DNA from 2 places in the Brevibacillus sp. JB24b genome. Region 2 is predicted to be linked to the other one. Evidence: riboswitches for the same ligand, from Rfam matches in the RefSeq annotation. Region 2 holds a riboswitch; the other holds the start of a gene.
The links. A riboswitch is a leader RNA that binds a small molecule or an ion and turns the genes downstream of it on or off. The one in region 2 is predicted to bind FMN.
Positions count from the first base shown of each region.

Region 1 (11,567 bases), 1.7 Mb from region 2:
CGTCTCTAACAATTCAGCCCATTTGTGCTCTTTAGGTAAAAAAGATACTGCTGCCCCAACATGCGAGTTAGCCTCATCGCACGTTCCATATACTTCTACTCGTGGTGCATGCTTAGGAACACGTACGCCATAAACTAAAGATGTTTGACCTTTGTCTCCTGTTTTTGTATAAATCTTCATGTCATACCCACCTTTTCTTCGTTTTTATAAGCAACGTAAAAAATTACGCTGGGCTAGCGACTATAATGAATTCTGTACTGGTTGCATCAAATGGAGCTTTTGCAAAACTACCGTAGCGTTCCAAAACTTTGAACCCAGCTAAACGCAATAAGTGATGCAATTCTGCCGGGAAGACGTAACGTAATGTAAAACGCCCAGTCACACGCTCCTGCATTTTTCCATTTTTATCAAGACGTTCATAGCTACGTGTCACTTCTGCTAATTGTTGAAAATAATCATAGCGAGTAAAATCATACATCGCAACTTCCTGTCCGTCCTGCAACGGATACATGCCTCGCAATGTCAATTTTTCGCTCTCTTCATAGAGATGTTTGATATGCGGCACAAAGACATTAAAGACCAGCTTGCCATCAGGCTGAAGATGCTCTCGTATGCAGCGCAACGCCTTCAACTGTTCCTGAATATGAAGCAAGTGTAAAAACGAGCGATAGGGAATCATGATTAATCCAAACTTTTTCCCTAAAGAGAATTGACGCATATCCCCTTGAATAAAAGACAAATTCTCGATTCCACCAGCTTCTTCTGCCTTTGTTACTGCTTTTGCCAACATTTCCTGAGAAATTTCAAGCCCTGTCATATGGATGCCCGCCTTAGCGAGTGGAATTGTTACTCGTCCAGTTCCACATCCTAATTCTAGGACTTCCCCGTTTGCTGCTTTAGCATATTCTTCGTAAAAAGCCAAATCTCCTGCTAATCCTTGTTGTGTGAGATCATAATAGTCAGTCCAATGATACATATTCACCACTGACCCTCCTATATTACCAACTCGTCCGATAAAATATAAGCCATGATTAATTTAGCAGTATTATCAAAAGCAGATGAATGTGTACGCTCATGCGAATGGGATGCATCAACACCTGGTCCAATCAAGCCATGAACAATATCATATCCAGCTCGTAGTGCAGCACTAGCATCGGAACCATAATACGGATAAATATCGACTTGATAATTAAGTCCATTTTCATCCGCCAATGCAACTAACTTCTTACGGAATCCATAATGATAAGGTCCAGAGGAATCCTTTGCGCAGATAGAAACACAATATTCATCAGTTGTTTGGCCCGTACCGATAGCTCCCATATCCACTGCCAAATACTCTACAGTATCTACTGGAATACTAGAGTTACCACCATAACCAATCTCCTCATTATTACTGATTAAAAAGTGGGTCGTGTACGGTAGTTCTAGCTTATCTTCCTGAACCGCTTTTATTATACCTAAAAGGATTGCTACACTCGCTTTATCATCTAAATGGCGCGATTTCACGAATCCACTCTCCGTAACAATTGTACGCGGATCAAAAGAGACAAAATCACCTACACTTATTCCAAGAGCCTTGACTTCTTGAGCATCCGTCACCATTTCGTCCAATCTGACTTCCATTAAATCCTCAGTACGCTCTGCCTTGCCACTGTCGCGATATACGTGAACAGATGCTTTAGAGGTCAAAATCGTTCCTGTATAAATGCGTCCTGTAGCTGTTTCAATCTGGCAATGTTCACCTTCAATCGCATTCCATGCAAAGCCACCCACCATAGAAAGCTTTAGGCGACCATTACTTTTTATTTCTTTGACCATAGCACCAAGCGTATCCACATGAGCCGTTAGCAGACGATGCTTATCGTTGTTGCGTCCTGATAATGTAGCCAACAATGCCCCTTTATTAGTCCGCTCGACGTGCACGCCACTTTTACTCAATTCTTCAGATACCCAGGAAATTACTTGATTTGTGTTACCAGATGGGCTTGGAATCTGTGCTAATTTGACAAATGTATCAATCATATAAGACAAGGACAAATTCATCGTCTTCTTCCTCTCCTCTTGCTGTTTTTAGACTAGATGTTCTTTTATGTATGCTACTACTTGTTGCACATGATCCTTTACTTTCACTTTAGGGTATATCTGTGCAATTTTGCCTTCTGTATCTAGAATAAAAGTAGAACGCTCAATACCCATGTACTCTCGACCATACATTTTTTTGAGTACCCACACTCCATACGCTTCTGCGACACTATGGTCTTCATCCGCAATTAATGGGAACGGTAGCTCATGTTTTGCAATAAATTTATCATGGGATGTAACACTGTCCGGACTTATTCCAAGCACGACTGTGTTAAGAGTGGAAAAATCACCATGGTAATCTCGAAAATCACATGCTTCCGTCGTGCATCCAGGTGTGGAGTCCTTTGGATAAAAATAAAGCACGACATTTTTGCCGCGATACTCTTCTAGGTTTATGGTTTGACCATTATTTGCAGGCTTTTTAAAAGTTGGTGCTACTTGACCTACTTCCAACATGAAAATCCCTTCTTTCCTTCATTTTTCTTATTGTAACAAAAGTTAGGTTTAGGAAAAAGAAAAGGGAGAAGATGCATTGCACTTTACTTAATAAAACATTACGATTACATAATAGTAAAAATTCCGACCTTTCCAAATAGAAAAAGAAGAACCTGGTGGTGGCTAACGTGATAAGAGAAGTATTTGAAATAACAGATCCTGAGGCACTTAAATCCTTCGCTGTGCCCGAAAGAGTTAAAATTTTACAGCTTTTTGAAGACCTAGAGCCTCGAACCGCAAAACAAATTGCTACTGAACTAGGGGAAAACGCAGCACGGCTGCATTACCATGTTAAAGAATTAGTAAAAGTTGGTCTGTTACAACAAGTAGATACCCGTGTAAAAGGCTCCATTATCGAAAAATATTATCAGCCAATAGCGAAAGTCATCAGGGCCAATCTGCACCTCGTCGTGGAAGAAAATGCTCAACAATTGAGCGAAATTATGTTTTCTCCTTTGCATGCGACTGAACAGGAGCTTCTTTATACCATGAATCATCTAGCTGCATCTGATATTGATAAACGAAAGGATTATCAGGACACCTTTGCATATAACTTTGGGAATTTACATTTGACTAAAGAGGAACGTAATCAACTTTTTAGTGAAATGAAGGATCTCTACCAGCGATTTAAAGACAACAAGCCATCAGCCGATCGACTAAACTTCCATTACCTAAATCTACTCTTCCCAACTTCACCACGCCAAGATGATCCAGATAATGCTGAATTCGTAGACGATGATGAGTAAGTAACCATAGTTACTCAAAAAGGAGTGGTTGTGTATGCATAGTTCCGAAGCCTATACCGTACTGTTTGATTTTGACGGAACAATAGCTGATACATTACCAGCTATTTTTACGGCCATGCGTCATACCTTTTATACGTTTCTACAAGAGGAGTATTCTGACCAACAGATTATTGAATTATTCGGACCACCGGAAGCGGGAATTATCCAAAATAAGATTCCACCGGAGAAATATGATGACGCCCTTCAGTGTTTTTACGAGAAATATGTAGATGAGCACCGTGAGCTAGTAACCCCTGCACCTCTGCTTACCATGCTAGAAACATTTCAACAAGCAGGTATTCAAATGGGAATTATTACGGGGAAAGGTAGAAGAAGTGCTGATCTGTCTCTCGGAGCGTTAGGTCTAACTCATTATTTTCCAATCGTCATAGCAGGTGATGAAGTATCAAAGCATAAACCTCATCCTGAAGGTATTCTTCATGCAATGAAACAACTCCAAGCTTACCCGGAAAATACTCTCTATGTAGGAGATAGCCAAGCGGATATCACAGCGGCTAGAGCTGCCGGTATTTATGCGGTTGGTGTGAATTGGTTCCCTGCATCGCAAAGCAATGGGATTTTTGATCCCTCTCCTGATGTATTGTTTACAGAACCCTCGATGATGATGGAGTGGTTGTTAAAAAGATGGAATATAGACAGTAAATAATGCAAAGAAAAAAGAGGCTTTCCTCTATTTAATGGGAAGCCTCTTTTTTCTTTGCATTTTATTCATGAATCGTACTAGTTTACGAAATAACTGGTTTACTTGACGAAACGGGCTTGGTAACTATCAATCCAAGTCGCGCGGACATTTTTATAAATACCGGGTATGCAATAAGCGACAGCAGGACACCTTTGATAATATTAAAAGGTACAATTCCAAGTAAGATCATACTCCATAAGCTTTCCATATGGAACATTTGTAGTAATTGCTCCATCGAGATAGAGTAGAGCACAGCATAGAACGGCAATAATACAAAGTAGTTAGCCATAGCCATAATCACTGTCATAACAAGCGTACCTGCTGACAGACCTAAAAGAAAACCGACTTTATTTTTACATAATCGCTGTGTATAAACAGCCAAAAACACAAAGCTTCCGCCTGCAAGCGTATTAGCAATTTCTCCAATGATAAAGCCATCTGTGTTTTTTAACAGAAGATGCAATCCATTCTTTAAAACTTCAATCAATACTCCCGCTGCTGGTCCAAAGACAAGCCCACCAATAATGGCTGGTACAGTACTGAAATCAAGCTTTAAAAAAGTCGGCATCAACGGTACATGAAACTCTAGATAGTACAGCAAAAACGCAATAGCCGAAAGCATAGGTATCGTGACTAGCTTTTTCAGACGTTCTCTTTGAATCGTGTGACTTGTTTTTCCTTGCATGTTGACCATCCTCTCTTTTCTTTCTCCTTCTTGAGAGATGGCAACAGCAATCCGCAACCGCGTGTTATCTTTCGCTCCAAAACCAAGCAAGCATACGACGACTGTTCCGCTCTTAGAAAAGCATAAAAAAGCAAGCCCCTAAAAAAGCATCATGCTTCTTCAGGGGCATACTGACGATTTTTACCATAATCCAGAGGGTATAGGGAAATAAAGGGCTGTTTATCGAGCAGTCCCCTCCCTCAGCCGACACAGCGAAATAAGCACGTGTGCATCGTACTGTCGTCATCCTTCTCCCATCCAGACTGTACTGTCGGCTCCGGATTCTCACCAGATCCTGCACACTCCTGCCTTATATAGCAAAAGTGGCTCGCGGGCTAACGCTCGATATGCGCATCACCGCCGGTCGGGAATTTCACCCTGCCCCGAAGGAATGTGAAATTTTTCTCACAAAACTATTATACCCTTAATTTCAATGTCTGACAATATCAATTTATTATGCTATTTCCTCACGAACCTGCACCGCTATATTTTTTAACACCTTGATTCCAGATCAAAATCCCTAAGGTAAAAATGACAATTCCCATCACAGGGGTTAACATTGTATACCCATATAAAGCTTCTTTTTTCAAAAAATAAGCGGAAGGATAGAAACCTACAAATGCAAATGGCAAAATCCATTTCAACAAAATTGCAATTGCATTGTTGTAAATGTCTACTGGGTAACGCCCATAGTTTTGAATATTCCAGATCATAGGAGCGATTCCCGTGCGTGAGTCACTATAAAAACTGACAGACGCTATTGCAGTATAAACACCACCATAGATCAAGGTACTACTCAATACTAACAGGATAAAGATAATGGGATCATACCAGGAGATTGTAAGTTGAAGCTTCCATCCCGCGTACAGCATAATTAACAACCCCGTTAGTACTCCAAATATACGATCTGGTGAAATGGATTCCAGTGAAATTTGCGCTAAATGATTGACTGGTCGCGTCAAGATACGATCCATCTCTCCTTTGATAATATAGCGCTCATTAAAATCCCAAAAGCCAAAAAACATTGTAAACAGAGCATATGGTACTAGAAAGTATCCATAAATAAAAATAATCTCGTACATAGTCCAGCCCTGTAAGGTCGGGACATGAGTGAATACAACTAGAATGAATACCAGATTTAACAGTTCACTTACGATATTAGACAGCAATTCAGTGATGAAATTGGCCCGATACGACAGTTTTACTTTAAAATACTGGCTGAGATAATCTTGAAACAAACGTATAACTTGCCCCATCTGGCTATCCTCCTTGCACGACCAAATTTCGTTTTGCACGTTGCCACAACAGAATAATCGGTATAAACAATAAAGCGATCCAAATAACCTGTGTGCCAATTGCTATCCAGGCTTTATCACCATGGAGTGCTCCTGTAAAAATCATACTAGGTGTAAAATTGATGGCCTGAAACGGCAGGTATTGTAATATCGTTTGGGTTACCCCTGGAAAGAAACTAATCGGAATGACTACACCTGACAGCAAATCTACAACCATGCGTTTTGCCATAATCATCCCTTCATTTCTCATGAAGAAAAACGTTAGTAGGCCTGTGAGTAAATTGATTTGCGTATTTACGACAAAACCAAGTAGCAAGCTTACACTGTACATCCCCCATATTTGCCCACTATGCGGAAATTCGAAAGGAATAAACAATCGCACGATGAGAAGCCCCGGAAAAGCAAAAAACACAAGGCGAAAAATCCCTTCTCCCAATGCTTGTGCTGTTTTTACTGACAGGTAATTATAAGGACGAATAAGCTCGGTAGCTACTTTTCCTTCTCTAACGTCCTGTCCTATTTCTTGGTCTATATTGTTAAAGTAGAATGCACGAGACATCCAAGCAATCGCGACATAAGAAGTCATTTGAACCAAAGACATCCCAACTAGATTGCTCTGCCCAGAATAGATTGCTCCCCATAAGAAGTAATAGGCTCCGATATTAATCGCATAAATGATAATCCCGCTGTAATAATTTACCCGGTAAGCAAGCATGGTCAGAAAGCGAATTCGTATCAACTCTTGATAAAGTTTCCACATGCTAGAATCCCCCGCCTGTCGTCGAGTAGATGTTGCGTACAATCTCTTCCGTAGAGGTTTCTTTGATCGTTACATCTGTTAGTTCAAAGCTAGCCATCACTTGAGTCAAAATTGCTGGCAACTTTTCATGTTGGAAAGACACAGACAGGGAGTACGCATTGATGCCCTCAATACTACATTCAAACCCAGATAATGTAGCACGCAGATTCTCTGCTGTCATTTTTTGTTTAAATTGGAATACTACTTCTGTCTTATTCCCCCAGCGCTCCTTCAAATCGGTTAAGAGTCCGTCAAAAATCAACTTGCCACTATCCATAACCAACACTCGTTTACATAGCGCCTCAATATCAGATACATCGTGGGTAGTAAGCAAGACGGTTGTATTTTCCGTTTCATTTAGACTTTTTAGGAAGTCACGAATCTTTTGTTTAACCAGTACATCTAAGCCTACTGTTGGCTCATCGAGAAACAACAGCTTAGGCTTATGGATAAGAGCAGCAGCGATTTCACAGCGCATTCGCTGTCCAAGACTTAATTTGCGCACAGGTTGCTGGATGAACGAGCCCATATCCAATTCTTCTATTAAACGATCCTGCCATGCTTGCCCAGCTTCCTCATCCACTTTATAGACACGGCGCAACAGACGAAACGACTCTAATGGGGACAAGTCCCACCACAATTGTGAACGTTGTCCAAATACAACCCCGATGGATTCAACATATTTTTCTCGATTCTGATACGGATGATAGCCATTAATTAAAATCTCTCCGTTAGAAGGAGTCAAAATGCCCGTTAGCATTTTTATAGTCGTTGATTTTCCGGCTCCATTTTCACCGATTAAAGCAAACATTTCACCTGCTTGTACCTCAAAGCTAAGCTCATCAACAGCCCGTACTGTTTTATATTCTCGTTGAAAAAGATCGCGAAAAGCACCAGACAAGCCATTGCGAGCTTGGTGAATGCGAAATACTTTCTCTAATTGCGTTACGTTTATCATATTTCTCGCGTTCCTTCCTCTCCAGCATTATGGTGTAACTACCACGATAGATAGTGTATATGAGCGAATGATAACTTGCAAAAAGAAACTTGCCCCAAATACACTTGGTATCCTATGTTATGATAAAAGGGTCGAAAAAGGAGTGAAAGAATTCATGAATCGTGAACAATCAACTAAACTGTATGAACAAGCGTATGGTGTCATTGTAGGGGGCGTAAACAGTCCTTCCCGTTCGTTTAAAGCCGTTGGTGGCGGTTCTCCTGTCGTCATGACCAAAGCACAAGGAGCTTATTTCTGGGACGCAGATGGCAATAAATACATAGATTATCTGGCAGCATACGGTCCCATCATTACTGGACATGCTCATCCACACGTTACAAAAGCAATCGTGGATGCTGCTCAAAATGGCACACTATATGGTACACCTACCCCTTGGGAGATTACCTTCGCTGAAATGATTCGGGAAGCGATTCCTTCCATGGAACGTATTCGTTTCAATAACTCAGGTACAGAATCTGTTATGACATGCATTCGTGTGGCTCGCGCTTACACCAATCGAACCAAAATCATTAAATTCGCTGGCTGCTATCACGGACATTCTGATTTAGTATTAGTAGCCGCTGGTTCTGGTCCATCAACACTAGGTATTCCAGATAGCGCTGGTATTCCACAAAGTATTGCTAATGAGGTTATCACCGTTCCATTTAATAATGTGGACGCCTATAAAGAAGCGCTAGAAAAATGGGGACATGAAATTGCCGCTGTTTTAGTTGAACCTATCGTTGGTAACTTTGGTATCGTGATGCCGCAAGAAGGCTTCCTACAAGAAGTCAATCGCCTGACTCACGAGGCTGGAGCCTTGGTCGTATATGACGAAGTAATCACCGCATTCCGCTTCTGCTATGGTGGAGCACAGAACCTACTTGGAGTCGAGCCTGACTTGACTGCCCTAGGTAAAATTATTGGTGGAGGTTTGCCAATTGGCGCATATGGCGGTCGCCGTGAAATCATGGAGCAAGTAGCACCTCTTGGACCGGCTTACCAAGCTGGTACACATGCCGGAAACCCTGCCTCCATTAAAGCAGGTATCGCATGCTTAGAAGTGCTCAAACAACCCGGTGTATATGAAGAACTAGATCGTTTAGGTATGCTGCTAGAAGCTGGCATCAGTCAAGCTGCAGAAAACCACGGCGTAACCGTTCGCATTAATCGCGTAAAAGGTGCTTTAGCTGTTTACTTTACCGATGTCACCGTTACAGATTATGACGGTGCCCAAAGTGCTGATGGAGAACAGTTTGCCCAATTCTTCCGTTTGTTATTGGACGAAGGAATTTGCCTGGCTCCTTCTAAATATGAAGCTTGGTTTATCACAACAGCCCATACCGAGGCAGATATTAAACAGACAATAGAAGCAGTAGACCGTTGCTTTGCTAAAATGGCACAGAAATAAACAATGAATGAAAAGACCTCCATTCATATTAATGATATGGGGTCTTTCCCATTTTACATATGGAAAAAAACGATCGGACAAACTTCTGGCTTTAGGGGAAAACTAAGTCGTCTTCACCCAAAAAGCGTAATACAGGAGGGGTAGTCAATGTCCAGAGGCAAAAATGACTTTCCGCAAGCACCCGAACAAACCTTCACTGATCCCAAAATGAGTGCAAAACCATTAGAATTTCTAAGCTTCCAGAATCCACGTAAAACAGAGCATCACAAAACACAGGAACATAAAACAGAAAATCGAGACCATTAATCGAAACAGCCCCCATTACAGGGGGTTTTTTGTATAAATTATACAATTTTATACCAAAATATTGCTTAATAATTCCTTAAACACACAAATATCAGAAAAAAAATTGCATAAAAACGCTTACATTTGTATAATTAATTGTTTTGTTATTGTTTTGCTTGCCCCTTTCATGTTATTCTCAATGGTAAATAACGATATGCTTCCCCTGTTTGCTATATTGAACATCCACATTGAGGTCTACTCCTCTATAAAAGGATTTATACTCAACTGTCTTAGAAGAACTAAGGAGGTGGAGGTCAGGCCTACTGACCGTTACTATGCAAAAGAGAAATGAAAAGCATACACACACCGAAAACTTTCGGAATTATCACACAACAGAGCATGATAGCTGTGGAATTATCTGTATCATTGAAAAAAAAGGAACACCTACAAGAAAAAATGTAGATGAAACAATTCGTACCCTCGTACAAATGGAGCATCGCTCTGGATTTATTGATGGAGAAGGTGACGGATGTGGTGTATTAACTGATATCCCACGCTATATCTGGGAAAAAAATTTAGAAAACTCAATCTTTGAAAGCGATTTGGCTTATGATCCTTCCTTTGCTGTTGCTCATATTTTCGTTCCACGCAAAGGACATGAAGTAGAAAAAGTCCAAGAAGGAATTGGCTTGCTTATTAAAAAGTATGGCTTAATTATTTTAGCTCAACGTGAAAATCAAGTTCATTCAGACGTTCTAGGAAAAAACGGAAGACAGGATGAACCACTTTTTTGGCAAATTGCTCTAATGCCGAATCAAGCCACCCAAACAACTTCACTATCGCCTGAACAATACGCCAAATTATTGTTTGAACTGCACGTCGAAATTGAAGATACCTATCATGTACATGTTGCTTCCCTCAGTAATCGCACCGTTTCTTATAAATTGATGGGCGCAGCGAACATCTTACCCCGCTATTTCGTAGATTTAGCTGATCCATCCTTCGCCTCCACTGTTACAATCGGTCATAATCGCTACTCAACTAACACATTGTCTAATTTTTTCCGAGTTCAGCCCTTTTCTTTACTAGGACATAATGGCGAAATTAATACCATTAGTAAACTAGAAGAAGAAGCTCGCATGCTACAAGTGCCGTTAGTCGAAGGCGGTAGCGATTCTCAAAATCTAAATCGTACTATTGAAACTTTTATTCACCGCTACGGATTAACTCTGTTTGAATCCTTAGAGGTAATTTTTCCACCTATCCACAATGAAATCAAATTGTTATCTCATGATTTACAGGATTTATACACTTACTTACGACAGGCTTGGGGCCACTTTGCTCAGGGTCCTGCGGGAATTGTTTCTCGTTACTCCGATCAATGCGTATTTAGCGTGGACTCCTTGGGATTGCGCCCCGTCTGGATGGTAGAAAGTGAAGAATCACTTTATTTCTCCTCCGAACAAGGCATTATTCCTGTGTCAGAAATGGTTAGTGAACCAAAATCATTAGCACCTGGTGAGAAAATTGGTGTTCAGCTAAGCCCGCAGGGTATCACAATTTTTAGTCACTCAGAGTTACGAGAGCTTGTTAAAACTAGCTTCCAGACAAAAATTTCCTGTCAACACTTCCGCCAGCATTTACATTACGCCTATAAAAGTGAAATGGTTTCTCCTTCTTGTGATTATGAAGCGCCTACAGCTCAAACATTCAGTGCATTTGGCTGGGATCGAGAGCAAATTCAGCTTATTGAGCAAATGGCTTCTAATGGCGCAGAGCCGATTCGCTCCCTTGGCTATGACGGACCACTTGCGGCCCTCTCCAAAGAACGCCAGAATATCAGCGATTATATTAAAGAGAGCGTGGCAGTCGTAACCAATCCGGCAATTGACAGAGATCGTGAAATTGAGCATTTTTCAACACGTGTGGTTTTAGGAAAACGCACATTTCTATCCCAGAAAGATACCACACCACATACTCGCATGGAGATC
Region 1 is NZ_JBNVQV010000001.1:732,582-744,148, reverse strand. Features, by position in the region: gene ACQV1I_RS03880 (cob(I)yrinic acid a,c-diamide adenosyltransferase) at 1-180, opposite strand, end outside; gene ACQV1I_RS03875 (class I SAM-dependent methyltransferase) at 224-976, opposite strand; gene ACQV1I_RS03870 (M42 family metallopeptidase) at 994-2,043, opposite strand; gene bcp (thioredoxin-dependent thiol peroxidase) at 2,071-2,538, opposite strand; gene ACQV1I_RS03860 (winged helix-turn-helix domain-containing protein) at 2,697-3,323, shown strand; gene ACQV1I_RS03855 (HAD family hydrolase) at 3,358-4,029, shown strand; gene ACQV1I_RS03850 (ECF transporter S component) at 4,109-4,750, opposite strand; FMN riboswitch at 5,032-5,184, opposite strand; gene ACQV1I_RS03845 (ABC transporter permease) at 5,257-6,045, opposite strand; gene ACQV1I_RS03840 (ABC transporter permease) at 6,050-6,844, opposite strand; gene ACQV1I_RS03835 (ABC transporter ATP-binding protein) at 6,846-7,841, opposite strand; gene ACQV1I_RS03830 (glutamate-1-semialdehyde 2,1-aminomutase) at 7,996-9,291, shown strand; gene ACQV1I_RS03825 (hypothetical protein) at 9,439-9,597, shown strand; gene ACQV1I_RS03820 (glutamate synthase-related protein) at 9,912-11,567, shown strand, end outside.
Region 1: linked by a shared signal. The riboswitch ahead of ACQV1I_RS03850 (ECF transporter S component) and the one ahead of ribD (bifunctional diaminohydroxyphosphoribosylaminopyrimidine deaminase/5-amino-6-(5-phosphoribosylamino)uracil reductase RibD) in region 2 are both predicted to bind FMN.

Region 2 (11,567 bases):
GGACGTCGGAAACGATCAGCTACTGCTTGCGGATCGAGCATCGCCATGATCGTTTGCGAACGTTCATGCGCTGATATACCAGTATGCGTGTCCCTTTCATCAATTGAAACTGTAAAAGCTGTTCCATGATGATCTGTATTATTTTCTACCATCTGTCTTAACTGCAACTCGCGAGCTCTTTTGTCCTCAATCGAAACGCAAACCAACCCTCTCCCATGAGTAACCATGAAATTGATCATTTCAGGTGTTGCCTTCTCCGCCATACATAGAAAGTCTCCCTCATTTTCCCGATTCTCGTCATCAACAACAATGATGGGCTTTCCTTGACGCAATGATTCCAAGGCCTCTTCTATCGTGTGAAGCATGTAGATTCCTCCCCTACCCTATTGGTATTACACAAACCCATTGTCACGTAAAAAGCTTTCTGTTACAGATTGTTGCTTGGCACCAGCAGGATGCAAAGAATTGAACAAATCTCCCTGAGGAGCTAGTAGCCTTTCCACGTACTTTCCGATTACATCATTTTCAAGGTTTACGTAATCTCCCACCTGTTTCTTTCCGAGCGTTGTAACTGTTGCTGTATGCGGAATGATCGAGATGGAAAAGGAGTTGGCTTTGATGTCAACCACTGTTAGGCTTATTCCATCTACTGTAATGGAGCCTCGGGGAATGAGATAACGTTTTATATCTGCTCCCGCTTCGATTTCAAATAGAATGGCATTTTCATTTTGTCTTTTAGATAAAATTCTCCCTGTACCATCAACATGCCCTGATACCAGATGTCCACCTAGTCTATCTCCTAAAGACATTGCCCGTTCCAAATTTACTAGATCACCATTACGGAGCTCGCTTAGAGTCGTCCTCTTCAGCGTCTCTGGCATGACATCGACGACAAAACCGTTTCCTGTAAACTCGGTAACCGTCAAACAAACCCCATTCACTGCAATGGAATCACCTAGTTTACTCTCCTCTACCACCAAACTAGCTTTTATATGCAGACTTCCAGCTTTTTGACTGGTTAAAATTCCATTGATCGTTCCCATTTCCTCGATAATTCCCGTGAACATGATCGTCTTCACTCCTTATGAATTGATTGGATCTGTCCAAAGTGGGTAACCCGTTATCCTCAGTTCCTGTTCACTCACGGTCTCTACTGCTACATCCCTCAGCCTGATTGCATCTTTCATAAAGGGGATGCCGAATCCCCCATAGGCAACGGGAGCCTGCTCTCCACCCACGAGTGTAAAAGCGACATAGGCGATTACTTTTTGTATTGCTTTTGCTTCTAAAAAAGCCCCACTTATCTTGCTACCACCCTCCACAAGTACCGAGACAATTTGAGCCTCTCCCAAGGTTTGTAGAACAAAAGGTATCGTTAGTTGATCTTCCTGCTGCACCGTAATCCGGATTCCTTTTGCGCGCAGAAACGCTGCTTTTTGTTGAGAAGCTCTTCTTGTGGTAAAAATCCAGACCAAAGATGTAGAATCATTCAAAATAGTAGCTGTCTTTGGAATACGAAGTGTTTGATCAAGAATGACACGTATCGGCTGCTTTCCATTTTCATACAACCGAGCTGTAAGTAAAGGATCATCTTGTATTACTGTGCTGATGCCCACTAAAATAGCGTCAGATTTGGCTCTTTCCTCATGAACTTCTCTTCGTGCAACTTCACTTGTAATCCATTTGCTATCGCCTGTTGTTGTGGCCAACTTCCCATCTAATGTACTAGCTGTCTTCAACGTAACAAACGGCCTTCTCGTGTTGATATAATGAAAAAATGACTCATTACATTGTCGGGCTTCTTTCTCCATTACACCGGTTTGTACATCAACACCCGCATTTTTTAGTACTGCTAATCCTTTACCTGCCACCAGCGGATTGGAATCTACTATAGCGATGACAACCCGCGCAACTCCTGCCTCCAGTAGCGCTTGCACACATGGTGGTGTTTTCCCATAATGACTGCATGGCTCTAGGGTTACGTACACAGTCGCCCCCTTTGCCTTTTCCCCAGCCATTCGTAAGGCGTGAATTTCAGCGTGGGATTCACCTGCTCGCAGATGTGCGCCCATTCCTACGATGCTCCCGTGTTTAACAATAACAGCACCCACTGTAGGATTAGGGGATGTCTGATGCCTTGCTCCCTCTGCCAATTGGATTGCTATCTTCATAAAAGATTGATCCAAAAGTGCTTGATTCTCACGTTCGCTCCTCTCGTGTTTTTGATACTCACTCATAAAGCGTTCCTCCTTTCGGTGTTTTTTCCCGTACTTTTATACTTCTTTTACTCTTGCAAACGCACCTTGGTTACTTACATAACCTATTTTTTTACAATAAAAAATGCCCTTTTCAGTAAAAGGGCATAGAGAAATACAGCCTATCATGTCATTTTTCCAAAAAAAGGCTACAAAAAAGAGTTACTCACCGCTTACGCGTAACGCCTTCAAAAAATATTTTTGAACACGTCTAAATAAACTGTCTTCTCATTTTTGAAAAAACAGTCTGCGGTGGCCGCCACAATCTAATCTTGTGCCTCACTGAAAAATGTGATAAGCCTTGTACCTTCTCCCATCCGGACTATACCGTCGGCCTTGGATTTTCACCAAGTCAGTCGCAAAAACGGTTTGCGAGTCGCGGGCTCAGACATAATTGTCATTACCGCCGGTCGGGAATTTCACCCTGCCCTGAAGGTGGTTATGCAATTGCCAGTAGTATAACACAAGTATCCATACATGGGAACGGATACTTTTCTATCTTCTTGTCCAATGTTTTTGCCTTCTATTCATAATCAGCTACAGCCTGATCCCTATATCAAAAAAACGCGATTCTTTTTGTAGGAGTATACAGAAAGGATGGCGTTTTTGTATGAGTTTAATCATTTCAAATCTACTACATTTTCTCCATGCTCATGATCGCTTGATTGTATGCTGATCGGAGGGCTCTGTAGCCAAGAATAATGATAACTAGAGCAAGCACACCTGCCACTACGGCCACGAAAAACCCCGACCGTGCGCCAAATCTATCCACAAACCATCCAGCTACAGCTGATCCTAGAGCAACCCCGATGCCCAAGCCTGTGATTGCCCAGGTCATTCCTTCCGTAATCTGGGACTCCGGAACAATTTTTTCCACCAATCCCATCGTGATGATCATAGTGGGAGCCACAGACATTCCAGCGAAAAAAACAGCGACTGCTAACGTGGCAATTCTATCTACGAACAGAAGTGGAAGCATCGTCATCGTCGATATTGCAACGGCTCCCAGAAACTGACGATAAAGTGGAGCGTTCAACGTAAGAGTTCCGAAAATCAATCCGGCTAGACATGAACCGATAGCATAGACGGAAAGCACCATGCTGGCGGCTACCGTATTACCCTGATTTTCAGAAAAAGCTACACTTACTACATCCACTGTCCCAAATATGGTTCCTATGGCTGCGAGTGTGTACACCAGCACTCTCAAAGAACCAATCTTGATCACCGCTCCCTTGCTTCTAGTGCTAAGGGGACCCACAGCAGGTTCGGTACTCTTTTGTGCCGTGAATAGCAATACCCCTATTGCTAGAAATACGCACGACAGAAGAGGACCCGCTTCTGGGAAAACCATAACGCTTAAACCAACAGAAATGACCGGGCCGATGATAAAGCAAATTTCGTCAACAACCGACTCGAAGGAAAAAGCGGTATGCAGCTTTGGCGAGCCTCGGTAAAGCTCGGTCCATCGGGCACGTACCATCGCTGGCATACTAGGCATGCATCCTGCCAATAATGCGAAAAGGAATAACGTCCAATCTGGCGCTTGATATCTTGTACACAGTAGTAAGGCGATAATAGATAGCACGCTAACCACTGTGGCTGGTAGCAAAACACGGGATTGCCCTAATCGATCCACCAAACGGGAAATTTGAGGGGCCATCAAAGCTGCCGCTAACGCAAAGGTAGCGGCAACAGTACCCGCAAGCCAATACTCGCCGCGTAACTGAGACAACATAGTTACAAGACCGATGCCAGTCATAGATATAGGCATCCGCGCAATAAAACCAGCAGCCGAGAAACCCTTTGCGCCAGGGGCATCGAATAACTCACGATATGGATTAGGCATAATCTCCCTCCAAATAAATACCGTTTCGCAATGCAATCTTCATTCCTTACAACCTCCTTGTTGGATTCGTCAGTCAGATTAAACAACTTTACATACGTCATGTATGTGAATACCATAATACACATACATGACGTATGTCAATGCTCATTTTAAACATCCCACCAGCTTCTTCACATGAATAACACCTGTACAATCGCTTATTTTCAAAGGATTATTCCTTTGTGTGTCGAACAATAATAAACATGGGATTGAGTCAGAAAAGAGGACAATTCATTATGTACAACGTGTGAAAACAGGAGGAAAAATGGCTCGAAAAGCGCGGACGGAAATGATTGCAGAAACAAGCGCCAAGTTAGTGGGCGCGGCAAGGAAGGCTTTTGGCACGATTGGGTATGCAGACACATCCATGGATGAACTCACAGCTTCTGTGGGGCTAACGCGCGGTGCTCTCTATCATCATTTTGGTGACAAAAAGGGCTTATTGGCAGCCGTTGTTCAAGAAATCGATGTGGAAATGGATGACAGATTGGCAAAGATCTCAGAGACAGCAGAAGGAAATTGGGAAGGCTTCGTCAGTCGCTGTCGTGCTTATCTCGCTATGGCGCTTGAGCCAGAGATCCAGCGAATCGTGCTAAGAGACGCGCCATCAGTGCTAGGCAATGATTATTCTCGATCATCACAGTCTCATTGCCTAGCAACAATGGCTCACATGCTTGAACAATTGATGGAGGACCAACTAATTGCAACGACTGACTGTGAAGCCTTAGCGCGTCTATTGAATGGAGGACTCGTAGACGCTGCTTTATGGATCGCAAACTCCGAGAATGCCGAGTCTGACTTAGCCAAGGCTTTAAAGAGCCTCTCTGTCATACTGAATGGCTTGCTTTTAAAGAAGGATTATAGAGCGGAATAAAAGACACTTCCACTCCTGTACGGAAGAACATCATTACGCACTACGTCCCTCCATCTTATCGTCACTAATTTTTCAACATAAATGCCGGTATCCTTATCATAGAGGATACCGGCATTTATGTTGTCAGATAGGGATCACTTAGAATATAGTCTATCAGCTAACATTCCAAACTGATATTGCTTCGTGCATATTTATCATCCCTGAAAGAGTTGTATGAGATTACCACATGTATCATTAAACACAGCAATGGAGGTCTCATTCATGTCTATAGGCTTTGTCTTAAACACCACACCTAGCCCGATCATCCTTTCGTACTCTTTGTGAATATCCTCAACAGCAAACGCCGTTACAGGTATGCCTGCCTCAAACATTTCCTTTTGGAATGTCTTGGCAGCAGGATGGCCTAGTGGCTCAAGAAGCAATTCAATATCGTCCGGTCCTTCTGGCGAGACAACCGTTAACCATTTAAAATCTCCAGCTGGCAATTCTCTTTTTTTCACAAAGCCCAAAACATCCGTATAAAATGTGAGGGCCTTATCCTGGTCATTGACAAATATACTAGTTAGTTTAATCTTCATTGGAATCCTCCTTTCCTACAAGATGGAATTCAAGCTGAATATCTTGCATAAACCGAGTTGATGAGAGTTCGTGCTTTGATCCATTTTTATTATTATCTATCAAACTCTATTTTCCATTCCTGCTTCTTTAAACCGCTGATTGACCTACTTCTTTCTTGAAGCTTCCCTTGACAGCCATATAATCCCTGAGCTACATACAAGTGAAATGCGGTTTCTTTGTCATAAGAAAAGAATATATGTAAAAACTTCTAGTTTTTTATTTAGTTATATTGACAACATTAAAATGACTATGTAAAATAATCTCAAGAACTTGTAGAAAGGAGCTGTCTACTTTGCAAATTCCTCCAAAGGAAAAGCCAGTCTATCGCTCTCCTGATGGCTTACCTACCGACATTTGTATTTTTACGATTACATCGGAGTCCAGAAAAGATACCAACCACAAATCACTCCCCGATCGTAAGCTAAAAATATTGCTGATTCAGCGTGATCCTCAAAGTGATCGCTTTCCAGGATATTGGGCTTTTCCAGGCGGTTTTCTCAATGAACACGAAACGCTTGATCAATGTGCTGAACGTGAATTACGTGAGGAAACACATATCTTAAATGAGAAAGTACATATTAAACAGCTAAAAGCATACTACACTCCAGGACGTGATCCTGGTGGATGGATTCCAACAGTTGTTTATTATGCCCTTGTTAATGAGCAGGCATTGACTGGATATAAAGCTGATGACGATGCTGTAGATGCACGTTTGTTCACAGTTGAGGAAGCAATGTCTATGAATTTGGCGTTTGACCACAACGAAATTTTGAAGGATGCTCTACAAAAAATTCAAGAGATTATGGTTCAAACAAATATTGCAAAAGAATTTCTACCAGAAGAGTTTACATTATCTGAATTACTTCAGGTCATTGAAACGGTGGTACCCGATTTCAAAGTGGATCGCTCTAATTTTAGCAGACGATTGGTGTCAACAATAAATAGAAAAGGGATTGTTGAAGAAGTCAGAGATGCTGAAGGTTCCGCTAAATACTCGACTAAATACTCACAAAACCGAGCCAAACTATATAAATTTACAAATTATGTGCCATTTGTGAGCATCTATTAATCCCTCTTTTTTTTATTCTTTAATATGGTCATTTTAACAATGTTAAATCGAATTCATAAAATGGAGGTATTTATTTATGAACCAAAAAGCTATCCTGATCATCGATTACACTAATGATTTCGTTGCAACCAATGGTGCTTTGACGTGCGGAGAACCTGCCCAAAAAATTGAAGAGCGCATTGTTCATCTCACCAATCACTTTCTTCAAGAGGGAGAATTCGTGGTGATGGCTGTAGATGCACATGAAGAAAGAGATCCCTTTCATCCTGAATCGAAGCTCTATCCCCCCCACAATATACTTGGGAGTGAGGGGCGCCAATTATATGGCGAACTGCAAAACCTCTATAAACAAAAGGAAGTGTTTATTTATTGGATGGATAAAACCAGATATAGCGCATTTGAAGGAACTGATTTAGCGTTACAGCTTTATACGCGCGGTATTCGTCAAATTCATCTTGTTGGTACATGCACTGATATATGTATACTCCATACGGCGGTATCTGCTTGGTACCTAGGCTTTGAAGTTATCATTCATGAGGACGCAGTTGCAAGCTTTAACTCTGTTGGACACGATTGGGCATTACAGCATTGTAAAAACCAAATGGGAATGCAGGTTGTAACTAACTATTGATCGATCATGCATGATTTTCTCTCAAAAGATGCTGTAAAAGAAAGGACTGACCGAAGATGACAAAAACAATCTTTGATATTATTGATCCAAAAATATATCGCTATATTCATGTGTGCCATTTTTGTAAACAACCTACTTTTAGAATGTCACCTGAAGAAACGCCCTGCCCTATTTGTGGAGAACAAGAATTTGAAATCCTCCCATTCTACGATCCTTCTAAAGATTATGGCCTAGATGTGGATGAATACGCGATTACAATGATGTATGCTTTATACAAAAAGAACCTTCACCACACGGAAGTTGTATTTGATGATTTTTATCGTAAAGCTCCATTTGTTAAGCCAGGCAGTGATTTTACTGGCGACTTAGGGGGGTATGTTGCTTTTGGAGGTTTAGAACAACTCATTGATATTGTCGAGAATCTTTACTTTAATGAAAGTGACATTGAATATCTGCGTTCCAAAAACTTGTATGAGGAAGCTTTTCTAGTAGAACTTCGCACACTACGTTTTACTGGAAGCTTACATGCAATGAAAGAAGGCCAAATCGTGTTTCCAAACACTCCCTACATACGAATTGTTGCCCCTATCATGGAGTGTATCTGGATAGAAGCCCAGTTGCTTAATACAGTGAACAGCGAATCCCTGCTCATGACAAAAGCATCTCGAATTGTGACAGCAGCAGATGGGCAAAGTGTTATTGAAATGGGAAAAAGACGTGCTCAGGGACGAGACGCATCAGTACAAGGAGCTAGATCCGCCTATATTGCAGGATTTGACTACTCCTCTAATATGAAAGCAGGGAAAAAATATGGTGTTCCAACTACAGGTACACATGCTCATTTATTTGTTCAATTTTTCCCAACTGAGCTTGACGCCTTTCTCGCCTTTTCAGAGGTTTTCCCTGCTAAAAGTATCCTTCTTGTTGATACATTTGATGTCTTAGGTTCAGGTATCCCGAATGCGATTAAAGTAGCTAAACGAATGCAAGAGTATGGACAAAAGCTTACTGGCATTCGTTTAGATAGTGGAGATTTAGCCTTTTTATCCAAGAGAGCGCGAAAAATGCTAGACAATGCAGGGTTCCCATATGTAAAAATTGCTGCATCCAGTGATCTCGATGAGCATACGATTACCTCTCTCAAACATCAAGGGGCTAAAATTGATATTTGGGGAATTGGAACCAAATTTATCACTGCATATGATACTCCTGCACTAGGGGGAGTACACAAAATTGTTGCTCGACGAACCGAAAAGGATTGGGTGGCTCTTATTAAAATCTCTGAAAATATAGATAAGATTAGTAATCCGGGTTGCAAGAAAACCTACCGGTTATACGATCAAGATGGTATGGCAAAAGGTGATTATATTTGCCTCGATCATGAGAATATTCAAGGCCTGAAGGAAATTCAACTGAAACATCCGTTGAATCCATTGAAAATGAAGCGAGTAAGTCATTTTAGAGCAGTCGAGTTATTAGTTCCTATCTTTGAAGAAGGAAAGCTGGTCTATGATAAGCCTTCCCTTGAAGAAATCAAAAAGTTCCATCAAGCTCAAAAAAATACATTCTGGGAGGAATATCTTCGCTTAGACAATCCAGAAGTATATCCTGTTACGTTGTCTGACGAATTACGAGAACTGAAAAATACGATGATTAACGAAATACGCGAGCTTGCCTTGATAGAATCTTAAAGGAGGAACCTTCATGCGTTACGGTATTTATGGAAGTAGTTTTGATCCGATCACCTATTCTCACCTTTTTACAGCTGCTGCTGTGGCTAAACGTAAACGTCTGGACAAAGTATTTTTTATTCCCTGCTCCTCTCTACGCAGAGATAAAATACTTCAAACAGAAGATCAGCACCGATTAAACATGCTTCAGATTGCCTTAGAAACGAGCAAAAACAAGAAAAATCACTTGGGAGAACCTCTATTTGAAATCTCTACTGTTGAAATGAACGCCTTACCAGGTGAGACATACACGTACGATACGATGAATCATTTCAAGAAATTGTATCCCCAAGATGAGATTTTTTTCATCATGGGAGCTGATTTATTAGAAGGTATATCAACTTGGGGGAACGCTGAAAAATTGGTGAAGAACAACAAGTTCATCGTCATGGCAAGAGAAGGCTATCACTCCGATGATCTAATTGCTAAGGACCCCTTATTACGCAATAACGATGAAAATTTCCTTACTATGTCGAAAGGGATTAGTATGGGAATCAGCTCTAGCTATATTCGTGGGGAGCTTCGCAATGATGGTGAAGCTAGTTTTCTCTTACCTGAGGAGGTATTGGACTATATCAAGGAACATCAATTATATGTAAGAGAGGTCCGCTAAGATGACAAAACAAGCAGAAATCATCAGAAAGCTACATGTTCACATAAATACACAGCCAGAACGAGAATTTCGTAACAGGGTAGATTTTTTAAAGAAATACCTGCTTACGTCTGCTGCTAACGGCTACATTATTGGAATAAGCGGCGGTATTGACTCTACTTTAACTGGTATCATGGCTCGTGTTGCTTGCGATGAGCTTACTCAAGAAACGAGTAAACAGTATCATTTTGTGGCTGTTCGTCTCCCCTATGGAACTCAAGTTGACGAAGATGATGCTCAAAGTGCACTTCAATTCATCAAACCACATAAAAATTTGCTGGTTAACATCAAACCTGCTGTTGATACCTCTCTTGAACAGCTCAAACGATCAACTGGATATGAGCTGTCAGATTTTCTCAAGGGTAATACGAAAGCAAGAGAGCGCATGAAGGTTCAATATGATATAGCCGGACATTTAGGATTATTGGTTCTCGGAACTGATCAAGCAGTCGAAGCAACTACCGGTTTTTTCACAAAATATGGAGATGGAGGCACTGACGTTGTTCCCCTTTCCGGTCTGACAAAAGGACAAGTCAGGCAAATCCTGCAATATCTTGGAGCACCAGACTTTTTATATTTGAAAATTCCTACAGCCGATCTAGAAGATGACCATCCTCAGCTACCTGATGAAACCGCTCTTGGCTTTTCTTATGACGATTTAGATCATTATTTAACCCTTCAGCCTGTACCGGATGAAATCGAGAAAAAAATTGAAGAAAAATATAATGAAACCGAGCACAAACGTCATTTACCTGTGACTCCATTTGATGACTGGTGGCAGTAAAAAAGAGCCCTCCGGGACTTACTTTTCCGGAGGGCAAGATTTTCAAGCAATAAATCCCATTCTAACAACCTGTTCTCATCCTATCAATTACCTATACTCCAAGCACTTGTCTAGCCATCTCTTTGTACTCTTCTAACCCAGATTTTCGAGCAAATTCAGCAATGCCAACAGGTGGGCGGGCTTTTTACACTGTCTACTCAAAGGGGATAATACCATAGCTCCATTAATACGATTGTTCTATTTATTTACGATAAGAGTAACCTTACAATTACTACGGCACTTGCTCCATCTGTACATGGACTGGATGAGTCGTTACCACTTCTCCATCATAATATAGCTCTGCTGTATACGTTCCTTCTAAACTAAGTACCATAGACATTTTTAATGATGTTTCCATTTCAGAGGATTGGTCATCCTTACGCTCATGATACATTGTTATGGGACTCGAAATTCCAACGTCTTTGCCATTCCGATCCTTTATCTTCAATTGAAGTTCAAAAGTTGTCCGATCAGGTAACTCTTTTAAAGCGATAAACATGTGAAAAGTACATACAAAAGGCAATGCTGGAACCGTGATATCTTCAAGGATATGGCCTATGATATGTTTTTTATGTTCGTTGCTAAAATTGACTTTATCTACAACTAGTAATTGACTATTCATGTATGAACAACACCTCGCATCTGATCTTAATACGTATGAAAGCGTACGATCGGTATTTTCTTAAAAATCTCTTGATAGGTAAGATAAGCAGGAAAGGCTGAAATCCCTAAATCGTCAGACATCCTCCCCTGTTCATCAACCCGTAGCTTTGCATGATCGTTTATTTGACGGGACAATACCCTTGCTTTCCATTCAGGTGCCTTATAGATGATATAAATCTGATATTCAGGGAAACGGCGGCTGATTTCCGCAAGATACTCAGCGTTTCCAGGATCTGTATAAGATAGAAAGAGAAAGACACTCTTATCATGCAATTCCGTTATTTCCTCACTACCAGATACATAGATTTGAAAATACCTTTTATAATAGAAGGCTTTTGTTATCTTCATCCCGATAATCAAAACAAGT
Region 2 is NZ_JBNVQV010000001.1:2,476,914-2,488,480, reverse strand. Features, by position in the region: gene ACQV1I_RS12175 (bifunctional 3,4-dihydroxy-2-butanone-4-phosphate synthase/GTP cyclohydrolase II) at 1-365, opposite strand, end outside; gene ACQV1I_RS12170 (riboflavin synthase) at 393-1,067, opposite strand; gene ribD (bifunctional diaminohydroxyphosphoribosylaminopyrimidine deaminase/5-amino-6-(5-phosphoribosylamino)uracil reductase RibD) at 1,083-2,237, opposite strand; FMN riboswitch at 2,557-2,696, opposite strand; gene ACQV1I_RS12160 (MFS transporter) at 2,890-4,101, opposite strand; gene ACQV1I_RS12155 (TetR/AcrR family transcriptional regulator) at 4,406-5,014, shown strand; gene ACQV1I_RS12150 (VOC family protein) at 5,209-5,592, opposite strand; gene ACQV1I_RS12145 (NUDIX hydrolase) at 5,925-6,701, shown strand; gene ACQV1I_RS12140 (cysteine hydrolase family protein) at 6,778-7,332, shown strand; gene ACQV1I_RS12135 (nicotinate phosphoribosyltransferase) at 7,389-9,023, shown strand; gene nadD (nicotinate (nicotinamide) nucleotide adenylyltransferase) at 9,037-9,675, shown strand; gene nadE (ammonia-dependent NAD(+) synthetase) at 9,677-10,498, shown strand; gene ACQV1I_RS12120 (DUF6941 family protein) at 10,770-11,159, opposite strand; gene ACQV1I_RS12115 (hypothetical protein) at 11,186-11,567, opposite strand, start outside.